2 linked regions of the Luteolibacter sp. LG18 genome follow. The protein of the gene in region 1 interacts with the protein of each later gene in a pairwise test. Links are inferred from orthologs where the notes say so. Each region holds a gene or a part of one and is shown in the gene's direction. Other genes may lie near its edges. The genes, in order: llg_RS19555 and llg_RS11930.

Region 1 (6,277 bases):
GTCGAGCCCGCGGCGATGTCCGCCATCAAGCTCACGCTCATCACCGCCGCCGTCACCGTCCCCTTCAACGCCCTGTTTGGCGTCGCCGCCGCCTGGCTGGTGACGAAGTTCCGCTTCCCCGGTCGTTCGCTGCTCCTCTCGCTCATCGACCTGCCATTCGCCGTGTCCCCGGTCATCGCCGGTCTGGTGTGGATGCTGATCTTCGGCTCGAAGGGCTGGTTCGGCCCGTGGCTGGACAAGCACGATCTCCAGATCGTGTTCGATACCCCCGGCATCATCATCGCCACCATCTTCGTCACCTTCCCCTTCGTCGCCCGCGAGCTCATCCCGCTGATGGAAACGCAGGGCACGGACGAGGAGGAAGCCGCCGTCACCCTCGGCGCGCACGGTTGGCAAATCTTCCGCCGCGTGACCCTGCCGAACATCAAGTGGGGCCTGCTCTACGGCGTGCTGCTCTGCAACGCCCGCGCCATGGGCGAGTTCGGCGCCGTCTCGGTCGTCTCCGGCCACATCCGCGGCAAGACCAACACCCTGCCGTTGCAGGTCGAGGTGCTCTACAACGAGTACCAGTCCAGCGCCGCCTTCGCCTGCGCCTCGCTCCTCGCCCTGCTCGCCCTCGTCACCCTCATCGTGAAGGACGTCATCGAACGCTACGCCGGCCACGCCGGTTCCAAGGGCCACTGAAACTTCTCACCCACGCCACCAAGTCTCCAGCCTCTTCGTTTAGTGCTTTGGATTTAGTGCTTAGAATTTCTCTTCCATGTCCATTTCCATCCGCTCCATCAACAAAACCTTCGGTGCCTACAAGGCCCTCGACAACGTGTCGCTCGAAGTGCCGAACGGTTCACTGACCGCTCTCCTCGGCCCGTCCGGCTCCGGCAAGACGACGCTCCTGCGCATCGTCGCCGGCCTCGAGTTCGCCGATGAGAACAGCGGCGCGATCCACTTCCACGGTGAGGACGTCACCACCCTGCACGCGGGCAAGCGCGGCGTTGGCTTCGTGTTCCAGCACTACGCGCTGTTCCGCCACATGACCATCGCGGAGAACATCGCCTTCGGCCTCACCGTTCTTCCTTCCAAGCAGCGGCCGTCCTCGACCGAGATCAAGAAGCGCGTCAGCGAGCTGCTCTCGCTGGTCCAGCTCGAAGGCCTTGAAAACCGCCGCCCGGACCAGCTTTCCGGCGGCCAGCGCCAGCGCGTCGCCCTCGCCCGCGCCCTCGCCATCCGCCCGAAGGTGCTGCTGCTGGACGAACCCTTCGGCGCGCTCGATGCCAAGGTCCGCAAGGACCTCCGCCGCTGGCTCCGCAGCTTCCACGATGAGATCGGTCTCACCACCCTGTTCGTGACCCACGACCAGGAGGAAGCCCTCGAACTGGCCGACCAGGTGGTCGTCATGGCGAACTCCCGCATCGAGCAGGTCGGTGCGCCGCAGGAGATCTACGATCACCCGGAATCCCAGTTCGTCATCCGCTTCCTCGGCAACGTCAACGCCATCCGTGACTCCCGCGATCCGGACTCCCCGGTCTACGTGCGCCCACACGATGTCGGCGTCCTGTTCGCCGCCGAGGCCGACCCCGCCACCGACCGTCTCGCGCGCGTCCATCACCTCTTCTCCGCCGGTCCGATCGCCCGCCTCAGCCTCCGTCTGGAAGACGGCCAGTTCGTCGATGCCGAGCTGTCTCGCCAGCAACTCGAGGAACTCGGCCTCGGCGTGGGCGACCCCGTCGCCGTCCGCATGCAGGGTGCCAGCCGTTTCGAGTAGGGCCCCGATCATTCGCACGCCTAGTTTGGACAGGATTTACAGAATTTGCAGAATTTACAGAACAGAGAAGAGAGTGGAGATGGATCGAATCCAAAGCCGCTCCTCTGAATCCTGTGAATTCTGCAAATTCTGTAAATCCTGTCCGAACAGGCTGATTTTTTAAGTGGAGCCGCCTCTCTCACGGATTTCGAAAAAGGAGATCTCCCCACCGCCCCGCTCTTGCAGCCCGGCTCATCCTACGGCATCCCTGAGCCACATGAGTGACGAAAGCGGCAACTTCGAGACCCCGGAGGAATTCACGAAAATCGAGTCGATCTACGTGCGCCATCGCAATGCCTTGATGGTTCGCGGCCAGTTCACCCCGGTCTACACCGACTACTACCTGCACCTGATGCAGCACGGGATCCGCCACAATGGCGATCTCGATTTGATGCTGAAGGACTTCATGGCCCTCATCACCCTCCACGCGGTCGCCCGCCCGTGGGCCGAGACCATCGCGTGGACCGTGAACCTCCGCGCGCCGCGCATCAATCTCTTCGCCACCGCCAGCTCGCTGCAGGAATCCGTGACCGGCCGCCTCTTCACCGAGGACGTCCGCGAGCCGGACCGCAACCTGTTCTATTCCCAAGTCCTGGCCCCGAACCAACACGAGCCGCGCATCTCCACCCTGGAGGTGGATGGCAAGGATCCCGTGTACTGGGTGGAGCAGTACTACCGCCAGTCCGAGCAACGGCCCGGCAAGGCCTTCCGCCTCCCCGACGAGGAGTTCGTCCTGATGGTCGCCCAGCCGGATTGCGACATGGAGTGGTTCAACTCGCTCGACGAGGCCACCGTGGCCGTCATCGAGACCGCGGAGGAAACCAAGCTGCTGGAAACCCGCCGCCTGCGTTTCCACTGCGGCTGCACGCTGGACAAGATCCTGCCGGTGCTGGGCAACTGGCGCGAGCGCCCCGAGGAACTGTTCGAAGGCGAGGACTCCATCACGATCCAGTGCCCGCGCTGCGCGGCCCGCTATGTCATCACCCGTGACATGCTCTGAGAGCCGTTTGCCTTGAAGGTTTTCCATCATTCGCGTTTCGCCGATGTCACCCGGCTGGCCGCCCTCAAACGCGGCCAGCGGGTCTCCGTGTGTATCCCCACGCTGGACGAGGCGGACACCATCGGCCGGATCGTGACCACCGTCCGCCGCGAGTTGATGGAGCGCGTGCCGCTGGTCGATGAGCTGCTGGTGATCGATTCCGGTTCCACCGATGCCACCCGCGAGCTCGCCCGCGAAGCCGGTGCCACCATTCACCTCTCGGCCGACATCGCGCCGGAACAGGGTACATTCCGCGGCAAGGGCGAGAACCTCTGGAAGGCCCTCCACGTCGCCACCGGCGACATCATCTGCTTTGTCGATGGCGACATCTGCAACTTCCACGAGCGCTTCGTGACCGGCCTCGTCGGCCCGCTGTTGGAGGACGCCTCGCTCGACTACGTGAAGGCCTTCTACGAGCGCCCGCTAGCCCACCCACACGGCTTCCGCCCCACCGGTGGCGGCCGTGTCACCGAGATCCTCGTCCGCCCCCTGCTCTCGATGTTCTATCCGGCGCTGACCACCTTCCTCCAGCCGCTATCCGGAGAATACGCGGCCCGCCGCGAAACCTTCCGCGCCCTCCCCTTCCCCTGCGGCTACGGTGTCGAGCTGGCCCACCTCATCGACCTCTCCGCCACCATCGGGCTCGGCCGCATCGCCCAGACCGATCTCGACGAGCGCCATCACCGCAACCGAAGCGATGAAGATCTCGGCCGCACCGCCTTCGGCATCCTCCAGGTGCTGTTCCGCAGGCTGGAACGCGATGGCAAGCTCACTCTAACCGGTCCACTCCCGGAAATTCTCAAATCCTGGCAATTCGACGGCGAAACCCTCGCCGTGGAGTCCCTTTCCGTGCCGGAACCCGAGCGCCCAGCGCTCGAACCGCGCGTTTCCTGAGATTCTTGTTCATACCTCGCGGTTTCCCTAGCGGAACCGCCGCGCATCGGCCAAAGTGCAGCGCCCGATGAGCTTGGAAACCCGCATGCTCGGTCCCGAGGACAGCCTGGCCGCCACCGGCCTGCTGGCGCACCTCAATCCGGACCTGCCCACCGCCACCCTCCGCGAGAGATTCGAAACCATTCTCCGCGAGCATCCGCACTACCACCCCTTCGGCGCGTTCAAGGAGGGCAAGCTCGTCGGCCTCGCCGGTGTCTGGATCGCCACCAAAGTGTGGTGCGGCCGATACCTCGAACTGGACAACATCGTCGTCCACCCGCTCCACCGCTCGGAGGGCATCGGCTCCGTCCTGATCAAGGAAATCGAGGCCCTCGGACGGGAAAGAAACTGTAATCTTCTCGTGCTTGACAGTTATACTTCCAATTATTCATCCCATCGACTGTATCATCGCCTGGGATTCGAGATCTGGGGCTTCCATTTCGTGAAGCCGCTTGCCGAGCACGGCCATTGATCCACCTCCGCCTACAACTTTCCCCATGTCCGTCGTCCTCGTCCACTATCATCTCTCGCCGGGTGGCGTCACCCGCGTGATCGAAAGCGCCTCGCGCTGCCTCACCGCCGCCGGCGTCCCGCACGTGATCCTCACCGGCGCGCCGCCGCCGACCGTCACCGACCTCCCCGTCCACGTCATCGAGGGCCTCGGCTATCTCAATGACGTCGCCAGCCACACGCCGCTGCGCCTCGTCCACGCGATGCGCGCCACCGTTCAGGACGCCATCGGACTGGGCCCCCACGTCTGGCATTTCCACAACCACTCGCTGGGCCTGAACCTGCTGATGGACGAGGTGGTCAGCACCCTCGCCGAGGCCGGCGAAAAACTGGTGCTCCAGATCCACGACCTGGCCGAGGACGGCCGCCCGAAGAACTACCCGGTGATCGCGGAGTCCGAGACCCTCTACCCGCTGGCCCCGCAGATCCGCTACGCCTTCCTCAATTCCCGCGACCGCACGTGGTTCCACCACGCCGGGCTGCCGCTGGAGCGCTCGATGGTGCTGCCGAACCCGATCAGCGCCCCGGCCACCCCGGATGGAGCCCCCGCCGCCGGCACCCCGGCCCGCGTGCTCTATCCGGTGCGCGGCATCCGCCGGAAAAACCTCGGTGAAGTCTTCCTGCTCGCCGCGATCTCGCCGCCGGACACCCGTTACGCCGTCACGCTCGCCCCGGTCCACGCGCGCTGGAAACCCTACTTCGACGATTGGTTCGCCTTCGCCTCCGATTCCGGCCTGCCCGTGGATCTGGCGGTGGTCGACCGCATCGCACCCCACCCCGGGGCCAGCAGCTCCTTCGAATCCTGGCTCGGCCAGGCCACCCACCTCGTCACGACCTCCGTGGCGGAGGGCTTCGGCCTCGGGTTCCTGGAATCCGCCGCGCTCGGCAAGCCGCTGCTCGGCCGCAACCTGCCGATGGTCACCCAGGACTACGCCGCCGCGGGCATCACCGCCGGTCGCCTCTACGACCGCATCCTCGTCCCGATCCCGTGGGTGGGCCTCGAAACCCTGCGCCAGCACCTCACCCGCTACCTCCAGGACGTGCTCGATGCCTACGGCAAGCCACTCCACAATTCCTGCGTCGATCGCGTGTTCGATGCCATCCGGTTCCGCGGCTACCTCGATTTCGGCAACCTGCCGGAGGACCTCCAGCGCCAGGTGATCCACCGCCTGATGGCCGGCGGCGACCGCGACGCCCTGCAGGTCGAGATCGGCGGCACGGTCAAACCGCTCGCCCCGTGGCTGGAGGAAACCCTCTCCCACCGCGAACCCACCGCCACCCCGGACCAGCTCGCGCAATACTCGCCCGATGCCTACCGGGAGCGCCTGGTCGCCCTCTATTCGGAATTGGAAGCCACCCAGCCCGGTGCTCCCACCTTCCTGCCGAAGCACCTGGTACTCGATGAGTATCTGAGACCGGAGAACTTCAATTTCCTGCTCACCTGAGATGCGGCGGACACCCGCCTTCATCCCGTCCGGAATACCACCGCGCTTGAACGCCCTGCCGGGCATCAAGGCGGTGGTGTTCGACGTTTACGGCACCCTGTTGCTGGGCGGTGGGCCGGTGCACCCCGATCCGGAAGCCGATGAAGCGCTGGCCGTGTTCCTCTCCACACACGGACTCCCCTTCACCGGCTCCATCACCACGGCCCTGGCGGATGCGGTCAAACGATCGCACGCGGCCTCGGCCGCCACGTTTCCCGAGGTCGATCTCCACGCCCTCTGGTCCGAAGTGCTCCAGCGGGACATCGACTCCCCAGTGTTCATCGCCCTGGAGGACATCCGCCAGCCGGTAGCGCTGATGCCTCATGCCAGCGAGACCTTGTCGGCACTCTCCCACCTGCCGCTTGGCCTGATTTCGAACGCGCAGGCCAATACCCTTCCCGTGCTGGAACGGCTAACCGGTCTCCAGCCGTTCGAGGACGACCTCTGCATACTCTCCCACCGCCACGGTGAGGCGAAGCCCTCGCCCGCTCTCTTCGATTCCCTCGCTGC
Region 2 (6,382 bases), 2.0 Mb from region 1 along the record:
GACCGCCCGATCGTCCAGCGTTACGCCATCGAAGCCGGAGCCCGCGCGCTGCTGGTGACCGGTGACAACCCGATCGACGCCTCGCTGACCAAGCTGGCCGCCGAAAAGGGTGTGGTGGTCCTGACCTGCCACCACGACACGGCGAGCTGCTCCACGCTGGTCCGGTGCTCCCGCACGGTGCGCCACGTGATGGAAACCAAGTTCATCACGGTGGCTCCCTCGGAACCCATGTCCCGCCTGCGGAAGCGCCTCGCCTCCGAGGACCAGGACCTGTTCCCGGTGATCGATCCCCGCGAGGGCACAATGACGGGCGTGATCTCGAAGTCCGACCTCGTGGACCCGCCGCGCCTGCGCGTGGCGCTGGTGGACCACAACGAATACGCCCAGGCCGTGAATGGCGTGGAGGAAGCGGAGGTCGTGGAGGTCATCGACCACCACCGCCTGGCGGGCGACCTGGTGTCGCGCGAGCCGATCCGTTACCTCAACGAGCCGGTGGGCTCCACCTCCACGCTGGTGGCCCGCAAGTTCGTGCACCGCGGTCTCGCCCCCGAGCCGGGCGTGGCGATGTGCCTGAGCGCGGGCATCATCTCCGACACCCTCTGCCTGACCGGCCCGACCACCACCGATCTCGACCGCGAGATGCTGAAGTGGCTTTCGGAGATCGCGGGCATCGAGGCGGAATCCTTCACCGAGCAGTTCTTCGCCGTCGGTTCGCTGATCGCCACCGGCACCGCCGGGGAGATCCTCAACGCGGACCGCAAGGAATTCACCGACGACGGCCACAAGGTCAGCATCTCCCAAGTGGAGGAGCGCGGCCTGCACGGCTTCGGCCCGCGCCGCGAGGAGGTGGAAACCGCGCTGCGCCAGCTCGTGGCCCGGCATGGCTACAACCTCGCCGTGCTCGCGGTGACGGACGTTTCCCGCCACCACAGCATCATCCTCGCCGCCGGGGATCCGGACATCCTCGCGAAGCTGCCCTTCGCCCCGGTGGATGAAACGCTCTTCGACGCCCCCGGCGTGGTCAGCCGCAAGAAGCAGATCTTCCCCGCCGTGAGCGAGGCGCTGCAACACGCGAAATGACACCCTCTCCCATTGCCATGTCCTCCCTGCTTCCTGACCTCACCGTTCTCAAGGCCGGCACCGGCGTGCTGACGAAATCGTCCGATGGCACACTCGACCGCGCGCAGCTCGTCCACTTCGTCGCTGGCATCGCCGGATTGATCGATGCCGGCCACCGTTGCCTGCTGGTGTCCTCCGGAGCCGTCGGCTCCGGCGTGTCCTCGCTGGGACTGGACGCCTACCCGTCCGACACGGCCACCCGCCAGGCCTGCGCGGCCGTGGGCCAGGCGCGGTTGATGCACGTGTATGGCAGCCTGTTCGCGAACTTCGACATCACCGTCGCCCAGGTGCTGCTGACCGCCGGGGACCTTTCCACGCCGGAACGCGCGGCCTACGTGTCCGACACGCTGCGCCGCCTACTGGCCGAGAAGCGCATCCTGCCGATCATCAACGAGAACGACTCGGTGGCGGTCGAGGAACTGAAATTCGGCGACAACGACATGCTTTCCGCCCGCGTGTCGGTGCTGGCCGGAGCGAAGCGCCTGGTGCTGCTCACCAGCGTGGACGGCCTGCTCGATCCCCAGACCAACGAGTTGGTGCCGGAGGTGGCGGACATCGACCAGGTGCTGGGCCACGTGCGCGATGACCGCGGGAAATTCTCGATCGGCGGCATGGCCTCGAAGCTCACCGCGGTGCGCCATGCGGTGGAAAACGGCATCGAAACCCACATCGCCCACGGGCGTCATCCCGAGCGCTTGGCCGCGATCCTCGCGGGCACCGGCCTGTCCACCCGCTTCGCGCCGAAGCTCTGACCCCTCCTCCCCCACCCCGGATCCGGGGTTGGCATTTTCCAAATCCGCCGTTTACTGCCGCCATGTCCGAAGCGCTCCGCCAGACGATCCACCAGATGGGCCAGCAAGCCCGTGCCGCCGCGCACCGCTTGTCCCAACTGCCATCGGAAGCGAAGAACCGCATCCTCCACGCGATGGCCGGGGAGCTGCGCCTGCGCGCGCCGCAGTTGATCGCGGCGAACGCCCTCGATCTGGAGGCCGGTGAGGCCAAGGGCCTGTCCAAGGCCATGCTCGACCGTCTGAAGCTCGATGACGCGCGCATCGAGGCGATGGCCGCGGGCATCGATCAGGTGGCCTCCCTGCCCGATCCGGTCGGCCAGGTGCTCGATTCCTGGAGCCGCCCGAACGGCATCCGCATCGAGCAGATCCGCGTGCCCATCGGCACCATCGGCATCATTTACGAAAGCCGCCCGAACGTGACCGCGGACGCGGCGGTGCTGTGCTTCAAGACCGGCAACGCGACCATCCTCCGCGGTGGAAGCGAGGCGATCCACTCGAACCAGGCGATCGCCAACGCGCTCCAGGCCGGTGGCGAACACGCGGGCCTGCCCGAGCACGCGATCCAGCTCATTCCCTTCACCGACCGCGAGAGCGTCGGCATCCTTGCCGGGATGGACAAGTGGCTGGACCTGATCATCCCCCGCGGAGGAAAGGGCCTGATCGAAACGGTGGTCTCGCTGGCACGCATGCCGGTGATCAAGCACTACGACGGCATCTGCCACCTCTACGTGGATCCCGCCGCGGACTTCGACATGGCGGTGGACCTCACGGTGAACGGCAAGACCCACAAGCCCGGCGTGTGCAACGCGCTGGAGACCCTGCTGGTCCACGAAGCCGTCGCGCCCACCTTCCTGCCGAAAGTCGCCGAGGCCCTCCGCGCCAAGGGCGTGGAGCTGCGCGGCGATGCCCGCACCGCGGCGATCATCGACGTGATCCACGCAACCCAGGAGGACTGGAGCACCGAGTATCTCGACCTGATCCTCTCGATCAAAGTAGTGGCCTCTCTCCAAGAAGCCGTGGCCCACATCAACGAATACGGTTCGCATCACAGCGACTGCATCGTGACCGCGGACCACGCCACGGCGGAACGTTTCCTGAGCGAGGTGGATTCCGCCTGCGTCTTCCACAACGTCTCCACGCGCTTCGCGGATGGCGGCGAGTTCGGGTTCGGCGCGGAAATCGGCATCTCCACCGACAAGCTCCACGCCCGCGGCCCGATGGGCCTGCGCGAGCTGACGAGCTACCAGTACCGCATCCGCGGCGAGGGGCAGACGCGGTGAAGGTTACCGACTCCTCCACGAAGTCAGGCCATTTTGGAGTGATCAGTCATCAGTGAATAGTGATCAGAGAAGAGGAAGAGCCGGATGCGACTCTTCCTCCCTCTTTCGAATCACCGGTCACTCATGGATGGACTGGAGGTGTGAAGGACTGCGCGAATTTCCCCAGCACGCAAGGCGGGAGCCTCGCGCTACTTCACGGGCTGAGCGTGATTTTCACGCGGCCGAAGCGGCTGGCGGAGCCGGCGGGAGCGGTGTCCGGAATGCTGACGCGCTCCCAATCGGCATCGAGGCTCTCGACGGTCGGCGTGCCGCCCGCGGCGGTGAAGTCGCTCAGGGACGAACCGAACTGCGGTTCGTAGGTCAGCCCCGGCACGTTCTTCCGACGCAGGTACTGCAACCATAGTCGCTTCCCGCCCGATTCCGGGTTCACGATCATGCGCGGCAGGCCGGAAACGGGCGAGTTCACCGGATCGTAGCCCGTGCGGTCGGACTTCGCCGGATTAAGGTTGAAGCCGAATTCCATGAGCTTCGGCACGCCGTCCTGATCCTCGTCGCCGAGGCGACCGGCGGGCGAACCGTCGACATTGCCGCTGAAGGCCCACTGTTCGAAGGCCGTGCGGTAAAGCACGTTGAAGCTGTCCGCGGCGTCATTGCCACTGCCGGTAGCGCTGGCCACGGTGTCCGCTGGCAGGCCGAGCGTCACCAGGGAGCTGGTGGGATTGACCGCGACGATGTAGGTGGCCCCGCTGCCGGTCACCGACTGGACGGTGCCGCCGGAGATGGTGATGTCCGAGGCGGTGAGGCCGGTCACCGATTCGGTGAAGGTCAGGTTGACATTGAATACCCCGCCCGAAGCCACCGCGGGTCCGGACCAGGTGGGCAGCGGGCGCACGGGCTGGAGTTCGAGGCGGTCGAGGCGCGTGCCATCATCCCGGCCGTAAATCTGGAGGATGTGGCTGCCCGCGGTGAGGGTGAAGAGCGTGGGATTGGTGAGCGGCTGGCGCGAGCTGTTGGCGACGTCCCAGTAGAATTGGAGCGCCCCCACCTGCCCTGCGGTCTGGTTGGTGTGCCAATCGGACGGCGTCGCGCCATCGAAGCCGATGTAGAACGAATCGCTGCTCTGGTCATCGGAGCGGGCGAGACCACGCACGCGGTATTGGCCGGCGCGCGGCACGACGAAGGTGTACTCCGCCTTCATCGCCGTGTTCAGCGTCAGCACTCCGGCGCGGCTGTCCTGCGGGACCCAGATGTAGGCCCCGCCGCTGGTGGTGGCATCCGCGACCTGCACGAAGCCGCCGGAGAGCGTGCCGGCCTCCGCCTCGCGGGCGAGGATGTAGGGCGCGTAGGAAACGGAGGTGGCGATCCCCGTGCCCATCACATTCGCCGCGGCGTCCACCACCGCACCGGAACGCAGCTCGATGCCCACCGACCCGATCGATCCCGGAGTGATGGAGAGTAGCCAGTTGATCCCGCTCGGGGTGATGCCATCGAGCGTGCCATTCGTGATCAGGAAATCCGCGGCGGTGAGCCCGGTCACCGCTTCATTGAAGGTCAGACCGATCTGGAACGGTCCGTTCACGCTGGCCGGGACATTGGTGAAGCTTGGCAATGGCGGCTGGATGTCGTGGAACGACACCTGGAGCGTGGCTGAGGCCGTGCTGCCGAGCCCCTTCGGGCTCACCGCGTTCTGCGGCACGGACACGGAGACCACGGGAGAGGTCGGCGAAATCGTGGCGACGTAGTAGTGGCCCTTGCCGCGCAGGGCGAGCAACGAGCCGCCGGTGACCTGCACGTCCGCGGTGGTGAAATCGGTGACGTCCATGTCGAAGGTGATCGTCGTTTCGAAGGCCCCGGTCACGAAGCCGGTGGGACCGGCGACGCCACAGCGGGCGGCGCGGGCTCCGGCGAGCGCATCGTAGCGGAAGGTCGCCGTCGAGTTCGGCCAGGTGCCGGAGGTAAGAAGCGTCCAGTTCACCCCGTCGGTGCTGGTGTGGACCTGGTAGTCCTTGATCCGGCCGTTCTGGTTGCCCTGACGCGGCACGTAAACGAAGCCGCCGAGCGGACGGACCAGCCCCATGTCGATGGTGATGTAGTGGGGCAGCGCGGCGATCCCGCCGGTGCCGTAGCCGGTGTGCCAGAACGTGTTGACGTCGCCATCGATGGCACGGGTGGCCGGGGCGGTTTCATCCACCGTCTCCTCGCTGTCGACGGCGGCCACCGAGAGCTGGTTGGTGGGCATGGCCACACCCTTGTCATCGAGGATGGAAAGCTCGCCCACGGACGTCCACGCGTTGCCATTGACCTCGGCGGTCGAAGTGAGGCGCAGGTAGCGGGCCTGGCGCAGGACCTGGTTCTGGAACTCAGCGACGGTGGTGCCCGCGAGGTAGTCCTCCACCAGTTCGACCGCCGTCTGGTCCACCACGTTCTTCGCCAGCGGCGGCATCGCGGTGCCATCGCCGACGTGGGACATGCGGAGATGCACGGCGGAGAGGCCGGGATCACCGGGTTTCAGGTAGCGGCCGTTCGATCCCAGTTCGGTGAAATGCCCCTGGATGACGGCGTCCATCAGCCCCTGGGTGTTCAGCGGGGTCACCAGGCGGGCGTCGAAGTAATCGACCAGCCCGCCGGGCTGGTGGCAGTGCGAGCAGTTCGCATCGAGATACGAGCGGACGCGGTGCTCGATGGGCGCGGTTTCATCCTCGATCGCCCGCGAACTCAGGAAATTCTTCAACTCGTCCACTGTGAGGGTGCGGTCGAACATCGCCAGCGCGTTGAAGGTCGTGAGCTGGTTCGCGGTGCGACCGGTGGCGGGGTAGGTGTAGTCGCGGTTGAGCTGGTGGGTGCGGAAACCGAGTGCCTGACCGGCAGCGGTGTTGTGGCACAGCAGACAGTCCGACCGCGAGGGGAAGTCCCAGTGGCGCTGCACGGTGGTGCCATCGAGCAGGGTCACATCGTAGTCCAGCGAATCGCCGGTGGTGAGGAGCTGGGCATCGGTCCCCGCGGCGTTCCAGCGGTAGGTCAGGCCGTATTTCCCGCCACCGGCGATGCAGACGATGAAGCGGGTCTCCAGACGCCGGGTCACGGACGGGTTCCGTTCATCGAGCGGGATCTCGAAGTGCTTCATCAACACGGTACCCGCCGGAAACACCCAGTTTCCCTTCTCGCTGAAGGTGATCTTCTCCGCGGCGGTGT

What was found.
Region 2: the proteins of llg_RS19555 (region 1) and llg_RS11930 interact in binary tests that used the Escherichia coli proteins (3 or more experiments, as listed by UniProt). The link is inferred for Luteolibacter sp. LG18 from one-to-one orthologs.

What each region holds. Positions count from the first base shown.
Region 1 is NZ_AP024600.1:4,902,817-4,909,093, forward strand. What follows is about bases 1-2,761. They hold llg_RS19555 (TOBE-like domain-containing protein), read left to right. Parts: upstream 1-760; coding sequence 761-1,762; downstream 1,763-2,761. Other genes in these bases: cysW (sulfate ABC transporter permease subunit CysW), read left to right, coding at 1-684; llg_RS19560 (Hsp33 family molecular chaperone HslO), read left to right, coding at 2,019-2,761. Also shown: more of llg_RS19560, read left to right, coding at 2,762-2,801; llg_RS19565 (glucosyl-3-phosphoglycerate synthase), read left to right, coding at 2,814-3,734; llg_RS19570 (GNAT family N-acetyltransferase), read left to right, coding at 3,802-4,245; llg_RS19575 (hypothetical protein), read left to right, coding at 4,271-5,728; llg_RS19580 (HAD family hydrolase), read left to right, coding at 5,775-6,277. UniProt on the Escherichia coli protein: Part of the ABC transporter complex CysAWTP involved in sulfate/thiosulfate import. Responsible for energy coupling to the transport system.
Region 2 is NZ_AP024600.1:2,898,472-2,904,853, reverse strand. What follows is about bases 1,196-4,061. They hold llg_RS11930 (glutamate-5-semialdehyde dehydrogenase), read left to right. Parts: upstream 1,196-1,933; coding sequence 1,934-3,190; downstream 3,191-4,061. Other genes in these bases: llg_RS11925 (Ig-like domain-containing protein), read right to left, coding at 3,384-4,061; proB (glutamate 5-kinase), read left to right, coding at 1,196-1,871. Outside these bases: llg_RS11940 (putative manganese-dependent inorganic diphosphatase), read left to right, coding at 1-1,080; more of proB, read left to right, coding at 1,098-1,195; more of llg_RS11925, read right to left, coding at 4,062-6,382. UniProt on the Escherichia coli protein: Catalyzes the NADPH-dependent reduction of L-glutamate 5-phosphate into L-glutamate 5-semialdehyde and phosphate. The product spontaneously undergoes cyclization to form 1-pyrroline-5-carboxylate.